2 regions of the Desulfotomaculum sp. genome follow, and region 2 is predicted to be linked to the other one. Evidence: a T-box and tRNA genes for the amino acid it is inferred to sense, from the RefSeq annotation. Region 2 holds a T-box; the other holds one or more tRNA genes.
What was found. A T-box is a leader RNA that pairs with one kind of tRNA and senses whether it is charged. The one in region 2 lies ahead of pheS (phenylalanine--tRNA ligase subunit alpha), so its partner is inferred to be a tRNA-Phe.
Positions count from the first base shown of each region.

Region 1: it encodes a tRNA-Phe, which carries the amino acid that the T-box ahead of pheS (phenylalanine--tRNA ligase subunit alpha) is inferred to sense. The anticodon was not compared.

Region 1 covers NZ_CEVWQM010000006.1:51,503-57,440, reverse strand. The annotation lists gene AC1U9Z_RS05225 (pyruvoyl-dependent arginine decarboxylase) at 38-499, shown strand; gene speE (polyamine aminopropyltransferase) at 522-1,355, shown strand; gene speB (agmatinase) at 1,369-2,244, shown strand; tRNA gene AC1U9Z_RS05210 (tRNA-Asp) at 2,325-2,401, shown strand; tRNA gene AC1U9Z_RS05205 (tRNA-Phe) at 2,409-2,484, shown strand; tRNA gene AC1U9Z_RS05200 (tRNA-Gly) at 2,490-2,564, shown strand; tRNA gene AC1U9Z_RS05195 (tRNA-Cys) at 2,579-2,653, shown strand; gene AC1U9Z_RS05190 (4Fe-4S binding protein) at 2,736-3,413, opposite strand; gene dut (dUTP diphosphatase) at 3,616-4,185, shown strand; tRNA gene AC1U9Z_RS05180 (tRNA-Phe) at 4,257-4,332, shown strand; tRNA gene AC1U9Z_RS05175 (tRNA-Gly) at 4,338-4,412, shown strand; tRNA gene AC1U9Z_RS05170 (tRNA-Cys) at 4,427-4,501, shown strand; gene AC1U9Z_RS05165 (hypothetical protein) at 4,520-4,657, opposite strand; gene AC1U9Z_RS05160 (hypothetical protein) at 4,714-5,340, opposite strand; tRNA gene AC1U9Z_RS05155 (tRNA-Gly) at 5,538-5,612, shown strand; tRNA gene AC1U9Z_RS05150 (tRNA-Asp) at 5,623-5,699, shown strand; tRNA gene AC1U9Z_RS05145 (tRNA-Leu) at 5,764-5,852, shown strand.
Region 2 covers NZ_CEVWQM010000013.1:6,496-15,267, forward strand. The annotation lists gene thrS (threonine--tRNA ligase) at 1-81, shown strand, start outside; ribosomal protein L20 leader region at 274-396, shown strand; gene infC (translation initiation factor IF-3) at 419-949, shown strand; gene rpmI (50S ribosomal protein L35) at 966-1,160, shown strand; gene rplT (50S ribosomal protein L20) at 1,195-1,551, shown strand; gene AC1U9Z_RS09265 (TrmH family RNA methyltransferase) at 1,641-2,444, shown strand; T-box leader at 2,620-2,866, shown strand; gene pheS (phenylalanine--tRNA ligase subunit alpha) at 2,913-3,935, shown strand; gene pheT (phenylalanine--tRNA ligase subunit beta) at 3,957-6,377, shown strand; gene zapA (cell division protein ZapA) at 6,557-6,829, shown strand; gene polX (DNA polymerase/3'-5' exonuclease PolX) at 6,919-8,628, shown strand; gene AC1U9Z_RS09290 (DNA-3-methyladenine glycosylase) at 8,629-8,772, shown strand, end outside.

The sequences.
Region 1 (5,938 bases), on a different contig from region 2:
TGATGGAAAAGCAATAATAATGAAAGGGGAACGAAGGATGCTACAAACTCCTAAGAAATATTTTGTTACAGCAGCTTCTTCCGAGGGAAAAAGCAAGCTTACCGCATTTGACAATGCATTGCTTAAAGCACGTATCGGAAATGTTAACCTCTTAAGAGTATCTAGCATTCTACCTCCGGGATGTGAAGAAGACCCCGGCTTGGTATTGACCCCAGGTTCTCTAGTTCCAACAGCCTATGGCTACATCGTCAGTGATATCCCTGGTGATACCATTGCCGCCTGTGTGGGAGTGGGTATTAACTCCAGCGACTCCTTTGGAGTTATCATGGAGTTCTCGGGGAAATGTAGTAAAGAAGAGGCTGAAAGAAGTATCAATAGCATGTTACAAGAGGCATTTGAAACCCGTGGTTTGGAACTAAAGACAATTAAGATTGCTTCCGCAGAACATCAGGTTGATAAAATTGGTTGTGCCCTAGCAGCAGTTCCCCTTTGGTATTAGTATTAAGGAGGTCTGTGAAGAAATGGAATTATGGTATACAGAGAGAGGGATTGTTCCCGGACTGGCTTTAGGTATTGAGGTAAGCAAGGTGTTACACGAAGAGCAAACAGAATTTCAGCACCTTGCAGTTGTTGATACGCCACTTTTAGGCCGCATGCTCTGGTTGGACAATATTATTATGACAAGCATTAATGACGAATTCGTATATCATGAAATGATTAGCCATGTGGCTTTAAATACCCATGCAAACCCTAGGAAAGTACTGGTCATCGGAGGCGGTGACGGTGGTGCTATCCGTGAAATCATTAAACATCCCAGTGTCGAAAAGGCGATATTGGTAGAGATAGACCGGCGGGTGGTGGAAGTATCCAAAGAATATTTGCCTGAAATTGCAGGTGCCTTGGATGATCCAAAGGTTGAAGTGCATTGTGTGGATGGCATTCAATATGTAAGGGATCACAAAAATGAATTTGATATCATTATTGTGGATTCCACCGATCCCATTGGACCTGCCGTAGGTTTGTTTGAAGGAAACTTCTATAAAGATTGTTATGAGGCCCTAAAGGAAGATGGTATCTTTGTAGCACAAACCGAGTCTCCCTATTATAATAAGGATTTAATTCCCAAGGTAAATAAAGATATTCGTTCCCTGTACCCCATTACGAATGTTTACCTGGCCCACGTACCCACCTACCCCAGTGGTAGCTGGACCTTCACCATGGGATCTAAAAAATATGATCCCAAGGCGGTGGATTTTAGTACAAAACCCAGCTATAAAACACGTTACTACAACCATGATATCCATCAGGCAGCCTTTGCTTTGCCTAACTTTGTCCAAGAATTAATCAATAAATAACGGGGGATTACCAATGTTTGATCTACTCGATCAATGCACTGGATTTATGGGTGCCACCCAGGACTACGAGAATTCTAACGTAGTTCTGGTGGGGGCACCAATGGATTTTACTGTCAGCTTTCGCCCGGGGACACGCCAGGGGCCCCGGGCCATTAGGCAGGTTTCTGTTGGGCTAGAAGAATACAGCGTGATGCTTGATCTTGACCTGGCTGATTATGCCTATTTTGATGCCGGTGATATTGCCCTGCCCTTTGGGCATGTATTGGAAAGCCTGGAGCGGATTGGCAAAGTTGTGGCCAAGATTATTGCTGATAACAAATTTCCTTTGGTGCTTGGCGGTGAGCATTTGATCAGCCTGCCGGTAATTATGGAAGTGGTTAAAAAGTACCCTGGTTTGAAGATTCTTCATTTTGATGCCCATGCAGATTTGCGTCAGGATTACATGGGACAGACCCTTTCCCATGCTTCCGTTATGCGGCGGGCGGTTGATTTAGTGGGGGGGCAGAATATCTACCAATTTGGTATTCGCTCCGGCACCAAGGAAGAATTTGACTATGCCAGGGGACATACCCGGATGTTTCCGGCAAAGGTACTGGAGCCATTGCAGCAAGTGTTACCGGAGCTGTTAGGACATCCGGTGTACCTATCACTGGATATTGATGTGGTTGATCCAGCCTATGCACCAGGAACGGGTACGGCAGAGCCAGGTGGCTGTACTTCAACAGAAATTTTGGAAGCCATTTATTTAATGAAGGAATTAAAGGTGGTTGGCATGGACTTGGTGGAAATTAGTCCGGTCTATGATCATTCTGAGAAAACAGCGTTGCTAGGAGCTAAGCTGGTACGGGAAGCTATCTTGGCTTTTGGAAGATCTAAAATAAAAGTATAGGGTAAGAAAAATAACATTTGACTTCTGGGGGTAGTTTTTGTATACTAATCAATGTCAGTGAGCGTGAGCTAAATGACTTTGGAGCTGTGGTGTAGTGGCCTAACATGCCTGCCTGTCACGCAGGAGAACGCGGGTTCGACTCCCGTCAGCTCCGCCACATAAATGCCTCGATAGCTCAGTTGGTAGAGCAGCGGACTGAAAATCCGCGTGTCGCTGGTTCGATTCCGGCTCGAGGCACCATCTATGCGGAAGTGGCTCAGTGGTAGAGCATCGCCTTGCCAAGGCGAGGGTCGCGGGTTCGAATCCCGTCTTCCGCTCCACTTATTTATAAGCTGGCGGCATAGCCAAGTGGTAAGGCAGAGGACTGCAAATCCTTTATCCCCCAGTTCGAATCTGGGTGCCGCCTCCAGTGAAAACTCCTGAGTTATAACTCAGGAGTTTTTTGTGTCCAAGGACTTTTATGCTTATAATGACACGACCCTTTTTATTACTTAAGCGGGCCTTTTAACTTCCTTGATTGGCTGATCAAAGCTTAATACCTTACGATTGCAGGCAACTACACAGCTGCCGCACTTAATGCAATCTGGATCAGTCAGTCGACCATTTTCAGCTATATTCGGGACTAAGCCCATTGGGCAGGCTTTGGTGCATAAACCACAGTCGCTGCATTTTTCCCGATTAATAAATAACGGTTTCTTACCCTTTCCGAACCAACTAGCCAATGTACCCATCGGGCAAATATGGCACCAGCCCCTGGCGTGTACGGTTAGGCCCAATATTATGCCGACAGTAGTGGTTATGGTTAGTAGGCGAACAAAGGCCATACCCATACCATGTAAATCCCCCCAAGCAAAATAAAGCTGGGTTCCCAGAACGGTGAATATTAAACCTACCATGAAAGTACGCAGTTTGTTTGAACGTAACCATGTCGGAACGGGTTTTCCCTGATTGAATTTTTGAAAGAACACGTCGTAGAAGGCACCTCGTGGACACATCCAATCGCACCAAGAGCGGCCACTAAAGAAAGACAGACCCACTGCACCAACCATGCATAATAATAAAAGGAAACCAACGGGTGGAAAGACCCAACCAATACCAATTACTGCCGGCAAAACAATCCAAGTTATGGCCTGCTTGCGAATGCGTTTTAATAGCACAATATTTTTCAACGAATTTCCTCCTTCCTTGTTTTGAAATATCAAAGGGGTAATACTAATATACTTATATATTATTACGCAGTCGATATAATTGTGCGTAATTCAAGGGAGTTGTCAAATAAATGACAAAAAGTTTTTCCAAATAGAAGGGAAAGTTCATATGGAATGTCGAAGTGACAAATATCACAAATCCTGTTCTTAGGGGTGTTTATATATGTTAGAAACTTGCAAAAGATGCCGCTATGGAGTGGAGATTATTCGGGGAGACTATAAATGCGAAAAGCAAGAAATTAAAATACCGAGGGATGAAGCTTTGTACCCATTCAGACAATGTAGCTTATTTAGCTTTAAAAATTGCATTGTTAAAATTAAAAAGTTGCATGAAAATGCGGAAATGCCTAGGCGTGCTACGCCTGAAAGTGCTGGTTTCGACCTACACTCAATAGAGGATTTTACCATCTGCCCTGGAGAACATAAATCTGTGAGAACGGGTCTGGCCTTTGAATTGCCCCCGGCCTATGCCATGTTGGTTTATCCCCGCAGTGGAAATGCCAAGAAATATGGCATCACCCTAAGCAATGCTGTAGGTGTGGTGGATTCTGACTATCGTGGGGAGGTAATTGTGCTGCTTCATAACGCAGGACATTATGAGGTATCTTTCAAAGCAGGGGACCGCATCGCCCAAGCCATTATCCATGCCCTTCCCGACATTGAGATTATTGAATGCGAAGAATTAGGCGATACCGAGAGGGGAAAGGGTGGCTTTGGTAGCACTGGGCTATAATTCTTAAAAAAATTGGTAAAAACTATTGCGAAACATGTCATAGTATGATATATTTTATAAGCGTCAGCAGTGCCTCGATAGCTCAGTTGGTAGAGCAGCGGACTGAAAATCCGCGTGTCGCTGGTTCGATTCCGGCTCGAGGCACCATTTATGCGGAAGTGGCTCAGTGGTAGAGCATCGCCTTGCCAAGGCGAGGGTCGCGGGTTCGAATCCCGTCTTCCGCTCCATTTATTTATAAGCTGGCGGCATAGCCAAGTGGTAAGGCAGAGGACTGCAAATCCTTTATCCCCCAGTTCGAACCTGGGTGCCGCCTCCAATGAATAATTAAAGCCATCTACCAAGTAGATGGCTTTTTTGTGTGATCAAAGGAATAATTTTTAACGATGGCAGTATAGGCTTCCATGCCGTTAACGGCACCATCAAAGAGTGAAAATTGAATGTCATCCTGAGCGTCAGTGAAGGATGACAGCATTTTAATCGCCCGTAGGGCAAATGATTCCTCCTTTCCTGAAAGGTAATCGTTGATTATTAACGTTTTTTTCTTTTAGGTGGTCTGCTTTTATGTGTGGTAATTCTTGGTTGATTAAATACGTCTGCTAACTGTATGGTAGGTGCCGCAGCAACAACGGATTCGGTGATCTCTTCCAAAACCTTTGTAACAATTTTTTGTTCTTCGACATTTTCGACCATATCAATGGTGGAATTAATTACCGGTAGGGTGAGCCTGTTTTTCGGGGTTTTGGCTTTAATAAGGCTAATTGGAGCCTTTACAGGCTCTTCGGCTCCGGTTTTTTCAATGGACTCAGTTTTTTCCGGGGCGGAAAAATTGGCCAAAGTTAAACCGGAGATTTGCATATTCAGTGAAGAAGCCTGGGCCAGAGTTTCTTCCAAGGCTAACACTTCTTCAGGGGTTCCGCCAATACCCAGTGCCTTGATGGCGTCTTCTTTCATTAAACGCACCCATTCGGCTACGACCTCTAAGCCATCCTGTAACTCTTTGAAACTCTCTTGAATATGTTTACCAATTTGTTTTTCAAGTTCTTCTTGACGAATGGAAAGATTTAAGACATCGTTTCTTTCCGCTCGGGTTAATGAAGATAAGGGCTTGTCCAAACCCTTAACCCTATTGATAATTTGACGATATTCTTGAAACACTGAACAATACCCCCCACCATGATGTTTTATTAAATAATTCTCCGATTAAATGTAAAATCCTTCCAATTAATAGATAAAATAGTAAATAATTTCCATTAGGTAAACATAGGATTTAGTTTAGCAAATTACCCGCAACTTGGATATTGACTTGTCTACACTTCGTGTGCTATATTTATATTCGTCGATAAGACCTGCATGCGGAAGTGGCTCAGTGGTAGAGCATCGCCTTGCCAAGGCGAGGGTCGCGGGTTCGAATCCCGTCTTCCGCTCCACTTTAAATTTGGAGCTGTGGTGTAGTGGCCTAACATGCCTGCCTGTCACGCAGGAGAACGCGGGTTCGACTCCCGTCAGCTCCGCCAGATAATATCTCAAGGTATTGACAGAGGATCTCAAGATTGTTATACTAAAAAAGCTTAATAACATGCCCGGGTGGCGGAATAGGCAGACGCACAGGACTTAAAATCCTGCGAGGTTTACCCCTCGTGCCGGTTCGACCCCGGCTCCGGGCACCATAAATCAAGGCTTCGCGAAAAACACCCTCTGAAAAACGAGGGTGTTTTTCTGTTAACGTCGCCAAATCGTCGCCAAAACTAAAAAT
Region 2 (8,772 bases):
AAGGGAGATGTTGGGGCCGTAGCCGTTGATGAATTTATTAAAAAGATTGTGGAGGACATCCATACCAGGGCTATTTTCTAACACGATCAGAAAGAATAAGATTTTAAGGATGATCGTATAAGAAAAGCTAAGGCTCGCTTGTGCCCTTAGGGTGCGCTATAGGCTGGCGCACCCTTAAGGGCATAAACGAACCAAGCTTTTCTAATTATCAAAGGGAAAGCCTTGACTCCATAGGCAGGCTATGGTACAATTTCATCTGTTGAACTCAATATATTTAGCAAGTAGAGGCATCCCGCTTCTCACCTTACAACGATGGTTCGTAGGGTCATCTAACACAAATTTATTTTATAGTTGTGTCTATAAGCGGGTGTTTATCACCCGCTTTTTGTTTTTGTTTTAACTTAAAATCTGGAGGTGAATATATATTTCCAAACAAGAGCAACGCATTAATGAGGAAATCAGAGCACGTGAAGTACGGGTAGTAGACGCTGACAACAACCAACTGGGCATTATGCCTGTAAAAGAAGCCCTGCGTTTGGCAGAGGAAAAACAGTTGGATTTGGTGGAGGTTGCTGCCCAGGCCAAACCGCCGGTTTGCCGTATTATGGATTATGGTAAATTCAAATATGAGCAAAGCAAGCGGGATAAGGAAACAAAGAAAAAGCAGCGGATTATTCAGATTAAAGAGGTTAAGCTGCGGCCCCGCATTGAAGATCATGACTATTCAGTAAAATCTAAGAACGCTGAACGCTTTCTGAAAGATGGCGATAAAGTCAAGGTTACGATTATGTTCCGGGGCAGAGAAATTGTTCATACCGAACTGGGAAGAATTCTGCTGGAACGTTTGGCCAAAGACCTTAAGGATATTTGCATTGTGGAAAGACACGCTAAACTTGAAGGTAAAAATATGATTATGATCTTAGCACCAAAAATTGAGAAGCAGGATTAGAAAGGAGTTGCCCTAAATGCCTAAAATTAAAACCCACCGTGGGGCTGCTAAGAGATTTAAGAAAACTGCCACTGGAAAAATTCGTGGTTGGCACGCTTTTAAAAGCCACATTCTTGGTAAAAAGTCCGCCAAACGTAAGCGTAATCTGCGCAAGTCTTCTATCGTTCATGAATCCGATGCAGTTCAACTTAGAAGACTGCTGCCCTATTAATAGTTGATTTTTTAAGTAAAAGGAGGTAATCATCATGCCACGGGCTAAAAGCAGTGTGGTTTCTCGTAATAGACACAGAAAGGTTTTAAAACTGGCCAAAGGTTATAGAGGTTCCCGCAGTAAGTTGTTCAGGGTAGCCAACCAGGCGGTTATGAAAGCTTTATCTTATGCCTACAGAGACCGTCGTCAGAAAAAACGTGACTTCCGTAAGCTATGGATTGCTCGTATCAACGCGGCAACCCGCATGAATGGTCTGTCCTACAGCCGTTTCATCGCTGGCCTGAAAAAAGCCGATGTAGAAGTGAACCGTAAAATGCTGGCTGACTTGGCAGTAAACGATGCCAAGGCCTTCGGCCAACTGGTTGAGCTTGCTAAGTCCAAGCTAGCCTAAGCTTGCCCCAAAACCCAATTGTGATATAAACTAAGGCATGGTCTTTGGACCATGCCTTTGCTGTATAAAACCAAGACGGTGGAGATCCAATGATTACATCTAGCCAAAATTCACGGGTAAAGTACGTAAAAAAACTATCCCAACGTAATTTCCGTCAAAAAGAAAGAAAGTTTAGCGTGGAAGGCATTCGCTTTGTTGAAGAGGCCCTGGCGAGCAATTGGCAAATGGAGTATTTGCTTTATACGGATCAGGGAGTGCAGGGGGAACGAGGGAAAGGGTTGCTGAAGCAGGCCAGGGACAAGGGAGTAGAAACCCTTGAGGTATCTGAAAGTATCATGGGAGAGTTGACCGATACAGAAACTCCCCAGGGGGTGCTGGCAGTGCTTTGGCAACCGGATTATGCCTTGGGGGATGTGGTTAAGAGGGGGCAGCAGCCACTGGTGGTGATTGTGGACGGGGTGCAGGACCCGGGAAACCTAGGTACCATTATCCGTTCCTCAGATGCTGCGGCAGCCAACGGGGTTGTTTTGTTGAAGGGGACGGTGGATTTATACAACCCTAAAACACTGCGTTCCACCATGGGTTCCTTGTTCCACCTGCCAGTGGTGCAAGCAGAGGATGCAGAGGGGGCTTTGGCTTATCTAACCTCCCTGGGGGTCACTTTACTGGTGGGTGAGCCGGTGGGTGGCATACCAATCTTTCAGGCAAATCTTCAGGGACCGGTGGGCCTTGTGGTGGGCAATGAAGGGTCTGGGCCCAGGGAAGCTATCCTTGACCATAAGCATCAGAAAGTAACCATACCCATGCCGGGTCATGCCGAATCCTTAAATGTAGCCACCGCCACCGCCATCATGCTTTATGAAGCGGTAAGGCAAAGGTATAAAATTCAGTAAACTTTCTTGTTTTGCTTAGAGCCATATGGTATAATCAGTGTCGAAAGGTCCCCAAAAAAGGATGAAAGGTTGTGGTTGCGTGTTGCTAACCGCCGAATTTTTTTGGAGCCTGTTCGAAGCAACCGGTTCGGTTACAGCATATATTAATTATCGCCGGCTGGTTCTACACTAATATACTACTGCTATGACGGGGAAAAGTATGTAGATTTTTCTTTACAGGGAGAAAGGGTCATGACTGGAAGCCCTTTTAAAGAAAAACTCCGGAAAGTTCACCCCTGAGCTGCGGTCTGAACGTATTACATACTAGTAGGTTGCGCCGGTACTTCTACCGTTATCAGAAGCGGATAAATATTATTTTATCCTCTAAGAGGTTCTTTTCTAGAACAATTTGGGTGGTACCACGGAGATGATCCGTCCCTTTTATTAGGGGCGGTTTTTTATTTTATCTATTTTTACAGGAGGAGCATCATGGAGCAAAAATTAAGAAATTTATCCCAGGAGGCATTGACGGCCCTGGGGGCTGCCCATACCCCAGAGGAACTAAATGATATTCGTGTTAAGTACCTTGGTAAAAAAGGGGAAGTAACACAAGTTTTACGGGGTATGGGTGCTTTATCTGCAGAAGAAAGGCCGAAGCTAGGACAGGTGGCCAATGAAGTAAGGGTGGCCATTGAAAAAGCCCTGGAAGAAAGAAATAACCAGGTTAAGGAAGCACAAAAGGAAAAAATGCTGGCTGCTGAAACCATCGACATTACCTTGCCAGGCAATCGGTTTGGCCTGGGCAGGTTGCACCCCCTAACCCAAGTCATGCAGGAAATAGAAAATATTTTTATGGGCCTGGGCTTCAAAATTGCTGAAGGGCCTGAAATAGAACTGGATTATTACAACTTTGAAGCGTTAAATTTACCCAAGGACCATCCGGCCAGGGATATGCAAGACACCTTCTTCATTAATCCGGAGGTTCTCTTAAGAACACATACCTCTCCGGTACAGGCCAGAACAATGGAAAAAATGGTGCCCCAGGTGCCCATTAAAATTATTTGCCCTGGCCGTGTCTATCGGCGGGATGATGATGCCACCCACTCCCCCATGTTTCACCAGGTAGAGGGTTTGGTCGTTGATCAGCATATTACCTTTGCGGATCTTAAAGGTATCTTAGCTACCTTTGCTAAGCAAATGTTTGGACCAGAAACCAAGACCCGGCTGCGTCCCAGTTATTTTCCCTTTACCGAGCCCAGTGCAGAGGTGGATATCTCTTGCTTCAATTGTAAGGGCAGCGGCTGCAGGGTTTGTAAGGGAAGTGGCTGGCTGGAAATTCTTGGCTCAGGCATGGTGCACCCCAGGGTCTTAGAGATGTCCGGCTACAATCCCGAGGAAGTGACAGGTTTTGCCTTTGGCATGGGGGTTGAGCGAATTGCCATGTTGAAGTACGGCATCGACGATCTCCGGTTGTTATTTGATAACGATTTGCGATTTCTGGCACAATTTTAGATTCGGGAGGTTTTAAGATACATGCGAGTTTCATACCAGTGGCTTAAAGATTATGTTGACATCCAGATTTCACCCCGGGAATTGGCAGATAAACTAACCCTATCTGGCCTGGCGGTTGATGTGGTGGAAGAACTGGGTGCTGAAATTGAAAATGTTGTTACCGGGCGAATTGAAAAAATAGAAAGACACCCCAATGCGGATAAGCTGGTGGTTTGCCAGGTGGACGTTGGTCAGGGGGAAGCCTTGCAAATTGTTACCGGTGCCACCAACGTAGGGGACGGCCATATCATTCCAGTTGCCTTGGAAGGGGCCAAATTGGCGAAGGGATTGCAGATTAAACGTTCTAAACTTAGAGGTGTGGAGTCCAGAGGGATGCTCTGTTCCGGCCAAGAACTAGGGATGGAAAGCAAACTCATGTCTTCGGACATGGCCAATGGCATTTTGATTTTGCCGGAGGATGTAACGATCGGTTTGGATGCGAAAGAGGTTTTAGGTTTATATGATTCCGTGCTGGAATTAGACCTCACCCCTAACCGAGGCGATGCCCTGAGCATGATCGGTGTTGCCCGTGATGTGGCAGCCCTATTAAATACTGAACTGAAAATTCCGGTGCCCAAGGTAGAAGAAAACCAAGAAAATATAAATGACCTGGCGAAAATTGAGATCGAAGATCCTGATTTGTGCCGCCGTTACGTTGGCCGTGTGATTAAAGGCATCAAGGTGGGAGCCTCACCCATTTGGCTGCAAAATCGACTGAGAGCAGCCGGCGTGAGACCCATTAGCAATGTGGTGGATGTAACCAACTATGTGATGTTGGAAATGGGTCAACCACTGCATGCCTTTGACTATGATAAACTGGCTAACCACCACATTATTGTTCGGCGAGCTAAAGAGAATGAAAAAATTGTCTCCCTGGACGGTGTTGAGCGTACCTTAAATCCAGAGATGCTGGCCATTACCGACGCAAGTGGTCCGGTGGCAGTGGCTGGGGTAATGGGAGGTCTGGACAGTGAGGTTACAGATGCCACAGTAAACCTGCTCATTGAGTCTGCTTATTTTCACCCCATTAATGTAAGGCGCACTTCCAAAGCCCTGGGACTGCGTTCGGAATCCTCAGTACGGTTTGAAAAGGGCATCGATGTTAACGGTTGCCGCAGGGTTGCAGACAGGGCAGTGCAATTAATTCAACAATTGGCCGGGGGATCAATTGTTGCCGGTACCATTGACCAATTCCCCAATCCCATCGCCGAAAAAACGATCTTGCTAAGACCCAGCCGGGTCAATTGGGTGTTGGGAGTGGAAATTCCCAAACAAGAGATTTTTAGAATCATGGAAAGTTTGCAATTTAGGGTGCAAGAGCAGGGGGATGACTTACTGGTTACGGTTCCTACCTTCAGGCCGGATATTTTTGGTGAGTGGGATTTAATCGAAGAAGTAGCTAGAATGCATGGTTTTAATCAGATTCCTGAGACCTTGCCCTTTGGCGCCTCCACCCAGGGGGTACGTACACCGGAACAGCAAATGAACTGGGACATCCGCAACATTATGATTTCCTGCGGTTTCTATGAAGTTGTTACCTATAGCTTTGTTCATCCCAGGGTCTTTGATTTAATGAATTTACCCCAGGATAGTAAATTTAGAAATGCTATGAAATTGCAGAATCCCCTTAGTGAAGAACAATCTGTGATGAGGACAGTGTTGGTTCCCAGTCTGTTGGAGGCACTGCAGAAAAATCTTAATCGACGGGCTCAAAGTGGAGCCATCTTTGAAATTTCACGGGTGTTTTATCCCCAGGAAGGGCAGCCTCTGCCCGAAGAGGTACCTGTACTGGCGGCAGTGGCCTATGGGAATACGCAAAAAATTTGGAATCAACCCGCTCGCCCCATGGATTTCTTCTTCATGAAGGGTGTAGTGGAACAATTATTGGAAGGCCTGGGAGTTCAAAATATTACCTTTAGCCGCCATCAAGACCCCAGCTTCCATCCCGGACGTTGTGCCAAGATTGAAGCGAATGGTCAAATATTAGGGGTAGTGGGAGAACTCCACCCCAATGTAATCGAAAACTATGAATTACCGGGTAGGGCTGTGGCTATGAAGCTGGATTTACAGGCTCTGGCCCAAACCAACCGACCGGTAAAACAATATCACGGTTTACCTAAATTTCCCATAGTAGAACGTGACTTGGCTGTTTTGGTGCAGCAGGAAGTTTTAGCTGCCGATATGCTAGCCATTATTCAAAAGGCAGCCGGAAGCTTACTGCAAGAAACAGAAATCTTTGATATCTATCAAGGTAGTCAGGTGCCCGAGGGCTATAAGAGTGTAGCCTTCGCCATGAAGTTCCAAGCCCTGGACAGAACCTTAACGGACGAGGAAATCAACGATAAAATGCAGCGGATTATCAAATCACTGGCTGCTCAGACCGGAGCAGAACTAAGAAAATAAGACCCTCATAAAAGGGAGTGTCGCTTGCGACACTCCCTTTTGGGACAATTTGTCCCTGAGACCAAAGGCCCACATCCTACGGTCATTTTTTCTATTTATTATGCAAAATGCAAAAAGCTGAAGGGATTTGCTAGAAAACAGCGAATAAACAATCAGCAAAGGTAATAGGGGGGTCAAAAATGTCTAAGCAGCCAAGCAAGGTGGAGGTAGAAATATTTGGTGAGTACTACACCTTAAAAGGGCATGAATCCCCAGAATATATGCAAACTGTCGCCAAATTAGTGAACAAAAAGATGATGGAGGTAAGTCACAGAAACCCTGTACTTTCTCCCAATAAAGTAGCTGTATTGACGGTTGTTAATCTGGTCGATGAACTTCTAAAGCTTCAGGAACAGTATGACAACCTCTTGCAAATGATGGATCCGGAAAAAGCAAACCTTAGTAACTCATGACCAGATCATGAGTTTTATTTTTGGCCTAAGATTTGGGGAATAGTATAAGTGGACCAAATATGGTAATAGCAAAGAAACGGAGCGTTTTTATGCAAAACATAGAAATCGCCTGGATTTTTACTGAGCTGGCTGACCTGTTGGAAATTCAGGGGGAGGATTTTTATAAAATAAGGGCCTACCGTCGGGTGGCGGAGGCAATGGCAAGTTTGGAGGAACCTATTGAGGAAATACATCGCCGAAGATTATTAACGAAAATTCCCGGCGTGGGTAAGGTCATAGAAGAAAAAATTAAGGAAATACTTAAAACAGGTAAATTAAAGAAACACCAAGAGTTATTACGGGCAATTCCCCGGGGGGTTTTGGAAATAAAACAATTGCCGGGGATCGGTTCTAACCGAGCCAGAATCCTTTATCAGGAACTGGGTATAACTGATTTAGAGGGACTAAAACAGGCAGTTGAAAACCGACAGGTACGTAAACTAAAGGGCTTCAGCGCAAAGCTAGAGTGGGATATTTTAAACGGCATTGAGATGGTTCGCAACCGGCAGGGTAGAATCCGCCTTTCGGTGTCCAGGGAGCTAGCGGCAGAGTTAATTGATTTTCTCAAAAAAATACCTGGCACCCTTGGGGTGGAGATGGCTGGCAGCACCAGACGTTGGCAGGAAACAGTTGGCGATCTGGATCTTGTGGCCGCTGCGGAAGACCCGGCACCATTATTGACAGCCCTTGCCAGCCACCCGAGGATGAAAGAAGTAATTGAACGGCAAAGCAATCGCATTCGTTTGTCCACTTGGTGGGGGCTTTCGGTGGATTTGCAGGTGGTATCGCCAAAGGAATTTATTTTTACATTGCATCGCAGTACTGGGTCCAAGGACCACTATGCCAGGTTACAGGAAATTGCAGACAGTATTGGGCTGCAGCTTAATCATCATGGCCTTCGTACCGAACAGGGGGATTTCCTGGGGATTAACAATGAGGAAGATCTTTATCAGGCCCTGGGTATGAAGTATATTCCGCCAGAACTTAGAAAGGGCTCCGGCGAAGTGGAGGCAGCCCTTAAGGGAAGTCTGCCATCCTTGATCGAGGTTTCCGATATCAAGGGAGATCTTCATATACATACCAATTGGAGCGATTCTGCTCTGGAGATAGCGGATATCATAAAAAGGTGTCGAGAAAAGGGGTATTCCTATGCTGCCATTACAGACCACTCACAGTCTTTAAAAATTGCCAATGGACTTGACCCCACTAGACTGGCACAGCAGCACCAGATTATTCGGGAACAAAATAAAAAACGAGAGGATTTTACCCTGCTCACCGGCGTGGAAATGGATATTTTACCAAATGGTGAATTGGACTACCCAGACGAAATCCTGGAGCAAATGGATGTGGTTATTGGTTCTATTCACACTGGTTTTAGACAGAGCAAAAAGGAAATTACCCGCCGCATCAGCAAAGCCATGGAAAATGAGCAGGTGGATATCATTGCTCATATGACAGGCCGGCTGATAGGCAGAAGGGAGCCCTATGACGTAGATGTGGAGGAACTGTTAGAAACTGCTGCCAAGACCCAAACCATTTTAGAAATCAATTCTGCGCCGGATCGATTGGATATCAACGAGGTTTATGCCAAGCAGGCCAAGGATTTAGGAGTTAAACTAAGCATTAATACAGATGCCCATGATCTTATGCGTCTGGATGACATGGTCTATGGCGTAGCCGTGGCCCGCAGGGCTGGGCTGGAGCCACAGGATGTCATTAATACCTTAAACTTAGAAGATTTGCGAAAGGTGCTGCATTAAATGCAACCGTTGCCAAGAGAATTTTATGCCAGGGATACTACCCTGGTAGCAAAGGAACTATTGGGAACCCTATTGGTTCACCGCAGCCCGGAAGGGGTTACGGTGGGCAGAATTGTGGAAACGGAGGCCTACCTGCAGGGGGAC